2 regions of the Paenibacillus sp. J22FR83 genome follow, and region 1 is predicted to be linked to the other one. Evidence: riboswitches for the same ligand, from Rfam matches in the RefSeq annotation. Region 1 holds a riboswitch; the other holds the start of a gene.
What was found. Region 1 has a riboswitch for cyclic di-AMP ahead of AC58PV_RS09540 (CAP domain-containing protein). Riboswitches for the same ligand answer to the same signal wherever they lie in the genome.
Positions count from the first base shown of each region.

Region 1 (4,430 bases):
TAAGGATGATGCAAAATTTCGAAAAGATTTGGATGAGATGAACTTATCATTCATCGCACAAGTGGTGACGCGTGGCCCGAATCACATCCAATCATTTCGTGAGCAGGTGCTGCGTGCAGCTGCGCTGCGACCTGATCTGATTAATTCGCACAGCGCTGCTGATCGCATGACTGCTGATGAGCAGCTGCGATTCTTCGATGCGGCGCTGCGTGTCGAGCAAGAGATCGGGATTCCGATCGCACATGAGACGCATCGCGGGAGAGCTTTTTTCACGCCGTGGCAAACGGCGGCCGTGTTGAGGCAGTTGCCGGCGCTTACGATTGGCGCCGACTTCAGTCATTGGTGCGCAGCCTGCGAAAGCATGCCGAGTCCGCAGGACGAGGACGTCCAGCTGAGCCTAGCACGCGCCATCCACATTCACGGGCGCGTCGGCTACCCGGAAGGTCCGCAGGTATCGGACCCGCGGGCACCAGAATTCGCCGAACATGTGGAAACCTTCATCGGCTTATGGCTGTCGATTTGCCAGCACCGATTCCATGCCGGTGCTGACACGTTGACTTTCACGCCAGAATTCGGGCCGCCGCCGTATATGCCGGTACTGCCGTTCACACAGCAACCCGTTTCAGATTTGTGGGATGTGAATCTGTGGATGTTTCGGACGTTTAAAGCGCGGTTTGAGGCGAAGTTTGTGGCCCACGGTCAATAACTGTGCACCACACCTAACAGGGAATTCGAAGAGTTTATTGAAAATGGGATAAGAGCCCAGCACGCATTTGGTTATTAGTCCGAAAAAACCGAACTGCATACAAGGATTTCGACTCTGATGAGTGAATAGTTCGATTTTACCCACCTATTTAACAAGTTTCCGTGCTGACCCGCAGTAAAACGCATTTTAAGTAGGTAAAATCGAACTATTCCCGCTTATCTACGGCATCTGTCCCATTTAAGTAGGCAAAATCGAACTAAATGGAGAATACTCCTCTACTGCGCCATCCCCTGCTTTTCAGCCAACATCTTCAACTGCTCATTCCGATAGTTTAGAAATCGTGTCATATATCTTCGCAATACTACCCGCTCCACGACCCATCCGATCCAGCCTAACGGGGCCTCAAAACTTAATGTATCTTTCATTAATGTTCTGCCACCTAAATCAATGAATTCGTGTTCATGTCGCATGCTTTTGAACGTCCCCCGCAACATTTCATCAACAAAGCGGTACGGTCGAATATAATTTGAGATGAGTGACGTGTGTTTTTGCCTAATGAAGAAATGTCTCGCTTCAAAAGTAACCGTATCCCCTCCGCGAACCATGCCTGATGTTGTTCCAGCTATCGCACGCTCCTTGGTATGTGGCCATACAGTTTGCGTATGGATATCAATATCTGATGCCATGTCGAAACAAACATCTATCGTTGCTTCAATTTCGATTTGTGTGAGTATCTTGATCACTGGATGCACCTCATTATTCATTAACTAAACCTATTAGATTTTTAATTGACGAACGTAGCTTTTACTCTCTTCGATTTCAGAAAATATAAGATCCATACCATACTAACCAATCCTATTAAGATCGACACATAATACGAGTTTGGTATTACATGATAGCGTATTATTACGTATCCTAGAGAGAACACTCTTATTAAAATACAAAGGAGTTCAAACCCAATTATCATCTTATAAGTATAAGCCTGCTTAGTCATAAATAAATAAAGAATCAAAACTGATAGGAGTAATTTTATTATTGTTCCAACATCTATGATGATAAGCATCCCATTTCTTTCTTGAAAATCTCGAATAAATTGGCTAAATCCGTTAATCGTTCCCATCCCATATAAAGTCGCGCTAATTAGTAGTGTTAATAAATAAATAAGTAGCCATCCTCCGACTGGTTTGGAGTAGTTTTCTTCTGCTATAGTCATGCTATCATCTCCATCATCTATGTAAATTCCATATTACAACCTCTCAGATCCAACATCTATAATACTATCACATACAAATAGTAGATGGATTTTTAAAATTACAAAAAACAGCCTCCCACAGGGAGACTGCCATGATCTTCGATTTATACATTTAGTTACTAATAAACTCCTGTACCCACTCACCGTTATAATAGGCAACACCGATTTGAGTGAAGTTCGGGCTTAGAATGTTTTGGCGGTGACCTGAACTGTTCATCCATGCGGTCATGACGGCTTGTGGTGTTTGTTGCCCTTTGGCGATATTTTCACCTGCGTAGGAATAAGGAATACCATAAGCGCTCATCATATCGAAAGGTGAACCGTACGTTGGTGACGTATGATCAAAGTATCCGTTGTTGTACATATCTTTCGCTTTATCCAGCGCCATCGTCGTCAGTGCGCTATTGCTGGTTAGAGGCTTCAATCCTGCCTTCGATCGTTCTTGGTTGACCAAGGTAACCACTTGACTTGCAAAAGTGGACTGAGTCGGTGTTGGCGTAACCTGTGGTTTCGTCACAACGGTTGTGCCCGAGCCTCCAGGAATGTTTAGCTTCATCCCCGACCAAATCACATTGGGATTGGCTACTTGTGGATTCGCCTGAATAAGCGAAGTAAGGCTGACGCCATATTTCTGAGAAATTAACCACATGGTATCGTTCCCCGCTACGGTATGCGTTCCCGTTGCAGCCCACGCTGCGTTTGCCCCCATAAGCACACTCAAACCTAAGGCACCTGTCATAACTAGCTTCTTGTAACGCTTCAAATCAAACCTCTCCTTTTTGCGGCCTGCGAGGTTAGCTGTCGGATTCGGATCAAAGAGTAATCACCCGGTCGCACAACGCGACTTCACCCCAAAGATTGGTTCCCCCGTGCTTCAAAAAAGCTTCGGCCTTCTAAGTTATGGATCCAGCTTGGATCTCAACGATTGTAACATGGGAAATCAGTGAGATCATGACTCAAAATTTACCAACAGCATCACCAACTGGATATCTCCTCCTTTAAACATACAACTTTTCCCATCATCCTGCGTCTAATCAGTAGCTATATAAATTTAGAAAAGGGTGATGAATTTGAAAAAATTTGCCATACAATGCACGTTTGTCATTCTCGGATTCATGTTTTGGTTGTTTCCGTTACTTCCAACACAGGTTTCAGCTAGCGTATCTGTGAAAGCATCTCTGCCCTATTTTTCCGTTCAAATTAATGGTCAGAATATGGATATCGCTCATAGTAAATACCCGTTTCTCGTGTATAGAGACATCACTTACTTACCCATGACGTGGAATAACTTCCAAACGCTCGGCATTGAGTACAACTGGAGTGATGCGGATGGATTGCAAATTTGGTCCAATCGCAACTTCCCTCCGCCTATTCGTCAAACACCACTCGAACAAGATCTAACAACGAAGCGGAATGCAAACAGTTACGTTGTCCAAGTTGCTGATGTGCCGATCACAATGAATCAGATCGAAATCAATAATCGAACAGAGCCCTACCCTTTTCTAACGTATCAAGATGTAACTTATATGCCACTGACTTGGCGATTCGTTCATGATCTTCTTAAGATCGACATCCAATGGAGTGATGAGAAAGGCCTATCGCTAGTTGGCGGACAAAATGCCATCTATTCGATCATCGGTGACGATGATCATTCGTTATATTTCTACTCCTTGCTTAACGCGGACCCTTCCAAATCAATGCTGAAGATGGATAAAAGCAACTTGCAAGTACAATGGAAAAATCTCAAAGAACAAGAACAATTCATCAAAGGCCTATCCACCACACCACATCCATTAGCTGGCCAACCCGTAGAGTTGGTGCGTAAAGATCGTGATTTATACTATGGTGAGTTAAAAGTATACACATTAACAGACGCCGATGTATGGGAAGCGGCTGACTGGGGAGCCCCTGTTCATACATACAAGGCATTCGCTGCAGGCGATAATCGAACGATCTTATCCATTAATTTGACCTTGCCCCTTCCGGTTATTGGTCCAAACTATGGCTCGACTTATACATTTCTCATTCAAAATGGGAACGTGACACGACTCGAGGACTTCAATCAAAAGATTGATCGCGTCATCCCCAATTCTGATGGTACAGTATGGATCGCTTCTGACAGATTGCCTAGTCGAAATAACTATATTGGGGGAAGTGCACGCGTTGGCTTGCTCAAGCAAGATGGTACTGTCCAAATGGTAAACGGATTGCTTCATGAATCGGATGTTATGGTATTAGGTTTAACGAACCTTTCTTTGCCCAATCCAGCATCCCAAGATGGTAGTCTATATATCGTACTGAATGGTATTTCAAATAAGGACTATACTGCGCAAGACACAGCGGGGCTCTATACGCTGAATACGAAATTGGAAACAAAACGATTATCTAACTATGTTTTTGGCGACTATTATTTGGATAAAAACCGAGACATCTTCATTAAGCATCGCAATAATACGATTGAAAACTTGGCTA
Region 1 covers NZ_JCAUAM010000004.1:220,387-224,816, reverse strand. The annotation lists gene AC58PV_RS09555 (sugar phosphate isomerase/epimerase family protein) at 1-706, shown strand, start outside; gene AC58PV_RS09550 (SRPBCC family protein) at 982-1,449, opposite strand; gene AC58PV_RS09545 (DUF2569 family protein) at 1,491-1,919, opposite strand; gene AC58PV_RS09540 (CAP domain-containing protein) at 2,071-2,721, opposite strand; cyclic di-AMP (ydaO/yuaA leader) riboswitch at 2,727-2,859, opposite strand; gene AC58PV_RS09535 (hypothetical protein) at 3,029-4,430, shown strand, end outside.

Region 2 (4,430 bases), on a different contig from region 1:
TTTAATGGTAGAACTTCAGCCTTCCAAGCTGATCGCGCGGGTTCGATTCCCGCCGCCCGCTTACACAAGAATGAGACCACCTTCGGGTGGTCTTTTTCTTTCAATGAGCAATAAACCTACTGCTGGTAATTTAACTGGATTTTCTCCATCTATTTGAAGCGCATTTCGTGAACTTGAAAGATTAACTGTATTTCCTGTAGTTATATTCCTTCGATTTGCTCGATTCTTCAAATTACATAGGAATTAAATGTACTTTTTCCATCTAAACACGAAAATACGTCAGATTCGAGTAAAATAGCTGTAGTTTATACATCTAACCACGAATCGGGAGTTCGCAAAAGAAAGACAGAACCATTGATGCAGAGTATCGACGTTCTATCGTATCTTCAAATTTTCCAATAGTCATCCTCGTGTATCTAGGTTAAAATGGGAAAAACATGCAATGGGGGACTAACCGAAATGAACGCTATTGAAAATCGTATTCAGGGATTACATAATTATCATGCGGAGTTAACGGCGACGGCTGATCTGGCTGCATTCTGGGAGCGCACATATGCAGAAGCTACGCAAGGAGCATCGTATACAAGAGAGAAGGTAGCTTCATCTTTTGTACAAGCGGAAGTCAATAAGATTGTCTTGCAAGGAGCAGCGGAAACACCGATCCATGCTTGGTTGTTGCTGCCTAATGCAGAGAGTAACTCGAAAAAGGTACCGTGCATTGTTACATTCCCAGGCTATACGGGTTCCAAGGGAAGACCCGAGGATCATGCAGCTTGGCTGCTTATGGGATACGCGGTACTTGCGGTTGATGTACGCGGGCAAGGCGGCGATAGCGGTAACCTGCTGCCACAGGAGACCGGTATGACGAGAGGATGGATTACACAGGGGATTCTCGACCCCGAGACGAGCTATTATCGCGCGGTTGCGATCGATTCCTTACGTGCTGTGCAATGCGCGTTAGAGCAGTCAGAGATCGACAGTGAGCGGGTATTCGTGTACGGTGGAAGCCAAGGCGGCGGGCTGGCGCTACTCGTAACCGCGCTTGAGAAGCGCATTCGGGCAACAATTGCGCATGTTCCGAATCAATGTCACATGGATCTAGGTCTTTTGAATTCGGTTAGTTCCCTTAGTGAGGCAGCGGATTTCGTTACCCGTTTCCCAGAGTATCTGCCTCATGTACTGCGAACGGTTTCTTATTTTGATATCATGAATCTAGGTGATCGTATTGGGCAGCCTGTTCATGTTACAGTAGGGCTGAAGGATACGTGTTGCTTACCAGAAGCGATATTCGCTGCATATAACCGAATTGAATCCGCAAATAAATCTATAGCAGTGTATCCCTTCATGGGGCATGCAACACCTCCTGGTTCCCATGCAGCAGCGCACGACTTTTTCTCAAAATGGTAAGGACAGAAACAAGTGTCATTTAAAGTGTGCTAGACCCTACCTTTACCGAGATCTCATGGATCCGCAAAGGTGGGGTCTTTGTGTGTGCGGAGCGTTGAGGTGATCGATCATTTCCGTACAAAGTAAGAAGCAGCACAGTTGGATAAGATAACCTATAGCTAACGTGAAGGGAGGTGTTGACGGATGAAGGTCAAAGAGGATTCCTTTGAGGAGGTATTCGAACTAATGGAAGCCGCATTTCCAGATACGGAAATAAGGACATATGAGGGTCAGCGGGCACTACTAGCGCATCCTAACTATAGATTAGATATCGAGCGAGATGATCAGGGGCAATTGCTCGGCTTCCTGGCGAGTTGGAACTTTAGCACGTTTCGATTTGTGGAACACATTGCTGTCAATGGTGCCATCAGAGGTGGTGGGATTGGCAAGCGAATGCTGACGACGTATATGAGTAGCGCAAGTACACCCATCGTACTTGAAGTAGAGCCTCCTGCTACCTCAGATGCTGCGCGGAGAATTGAATTCTATAAGCGCTCCGGGTTCCATTTGAACCTATTCCCCTATGCTCAGCCTCCTCTCCGAGAAGGGCAACTGAAATTGCCACTCAACATTATGAGTTATCCTAGTCCGATGACGGAAAATGAGTTTAATCCCTGTAAACAGATCCTGTTTACTGAGGTATATCGGCAGCCGCTCTGAGAAGAGTGGCTGTTTTCGTATGCTTTTACATAGAAGAGGAAACACTTACCATCTCGCAAAAGTTGTCAGGCTAAAACGAACTATGCTAGTCTAACATAGACAAAAAATGCCGAATCTCAGAGCAGCGATAGCTCTGGTACGGGGGACTTCTTTACTTGGGGTGAATGAATGCTCAGTTAGCTTAGGCTAATGGGGCGCACTAGGGAAAACCTCTTCCCGAACCCGTCAACTAACCTCGGAGGCTTCAAGGAGGCACAAACGTTTTGAAACTTTTCACCAAAAGCTTTATTTGTTCATGCGCTCTTCTAGGCGCAGCTATTTCCCTATTTGCCGCTCCATCTGCACATGCCGCTGGTCCCGACACCTCTTCGGTAAAGGTTCAGGTCAATGATGACCTGGTGAAGTTCCCGGAAGATCAACCGTTTATTGATACGGATGGTAAGCTTCAGGTGCCGCTGCGCGTGTTGTCGGAGAAACTAGGTTATCAAGTGGGATGGGCGAAGCAAGGCGATGAAGTCGTTGTCACGCTGATGAACAAGCAACAGGCGATTCAACTCACGACAGACGATGAGCAAGCGATCGTGAACAGTAAGTTAGTCGCATTAGAGAGTAGTCCAACGCTAGTTAAGGGTAGTACCTATGTTCCTCTACGCTTCGTGACAGAGACGTTCGGATCTGAGATCTCGTGGAACGATGCGAATAAAATCGCGATCGTGGAAGAGGATGGCAAGCCTCACAAACCAGCTTGGATAGCACCCCCGCCAGTAGCCTTAGCGGCCCCAGCGGCCAAGGTCGTTCAGCCGTCCATTTCAGCTCAAATTATTCAGGCTGCAACGACTTTCAAAGGGACGCCTTACAGGTGGGGAGGAACAACGCCTAAGGGCTTCGATTGCTCTGGATTCGTTCGTTATATCTACGAGGCCAAAGGCATCGAGTTGCCGCGCACCTCCGTGCAAATGTACGATCAAGCGGGGGCGAGAGTGACGGATTTGAAAGAGGGAGACCTTGTCTTCTTTGCTTCAGGAATCGTCAATCATGTGGGCATTTACATTGGAAACAATCAATTTATTTCCTCGACAACGTCCGTTGGTGTAACGGTTGATAGTCTCGCTAGCTCCTATTGGGGCTCCAGATATGTAGGTGCCAAGCGCGTATTATAGGTTGTTACAAATTAAATGCAAGCAAGTTGTATGAGAGCGTACGTTCGCTAAGTCTTTCTAAATGGAGAGCAAAGCGGCGTATGCTCTTTTTTTTGCGCGGATTTGTGCGATTTTTATCGAATTTTTGAGGATTATAGCCTATAATGGAACAATGATTGGAAGAAGGTAGGTGACGCGTGCGACATGCAAGTTAGTGTCTGGAAAAGCTGGTTTCATAAAATAAAATTGTCGGTCCGAACAGATCGCATGTACAACGTGGAAACAGGTCCTGCCATACCGGAAGACATTCGGGTTGTAATTAAGCAATTTTTTCATACATATAACCATTTCAAAGGGGCAAGACAATTCCAAACGGATACTTTTATTAAAGAAGTATTTTATGCAACGAGGCAAGATCCGAGGGATCAACGCTCCATCGATGAGATGGAAAGTTATATTCAGAGCAAGAATGTGAATCGGTTACGACTGAAAACCTATGTCATTGATGAATATTTACGCGTTGGTGAGAAGGTATGCATGATTGGTGTGACGCGGGAGTTCAGTAATGCGCATCGCAATCGAGTGCTCTATTTTATCATACAAGAAGAAGGTACTTGGCGGTTTCATCATATCGTAAGGTCGCATCATGGCAAAATTCTTGAAAAATTCAAGGTGAAGGAACAGGTTGGATTCGTAGTTGGAGATGATAAGGTGGCGCTGCTCTTTCTTACACATGCCGATTCGGCCGATGCTTCTACGTTTATGTTAGGAGATTATGTTCACTCTGAAGGCTATCTAGAAGTGGAGCAAGAAGTCAGTGGTCAGCTCTATTATCGCATTGTTCGGATGAATCGCGTACATTAAGAAAGTTGTATCGTCAGATCTATAAGCGGCATGAATAGGCTTTGCTCGGTTGTCGAGTAACGCTTATTTGGTGTATGCGAAAGAGCTAGGCAAGTGGACACAACCTACCTCCATATGAAAGAATGGAACTACGATGGATCAGGTGGAAGGTTAGGTGTATATGCCTGAAAGGGAGGCAAAGATGGATAGAGAACCGATGGAGCTGCAGGAGCAGTTTTGGAAAAAAGTAGATGGCGAGCAGTTAGGACAGCTTCTACGCATGATTGCTTTAAGCGATGGACTGGAGCCTAGTCGGCTTGCTTTTGTATGTATAGGGACAGA
Region 2 covers NZ_JCAUAM010000041.1:3,013-7,442, reverse strand. The annotation lists tRNA gene AC58PV_RS35175 (tRNA-Gly) at 1-61, shown strand, start outside; gene AC58PV_RS35170 (acetylxylan esterase) at 460-1,407, shown strand; gene AC58PV_RS35165 (GNAT family N-acetyltransferase) at 1,591-2,106, shown strand; cyclic di-AMP (ydaO/yuaA leader) riboswitch at 2,204-2,365, shown strand; gene AC58PV_RS35160 (C40 family peptidase) at 2,370-3,266, shown strand; gene AC58PV_RS35155 (hypothetical protein) at 3,450-4,109, shown strand; gene yyaC (spore protease YyaC) at 4,291-4,430, shown strand, end outside.
Region 2: it holds a riboswitch for cyclic di-AMP, as region 1 does, so the genes downstream of both, AC58PV_RS35160 (C40 family peptidase) here and AC58PV_RS09540 (CAP domain-containing protein) in region 1, are expected to answer to the same signal.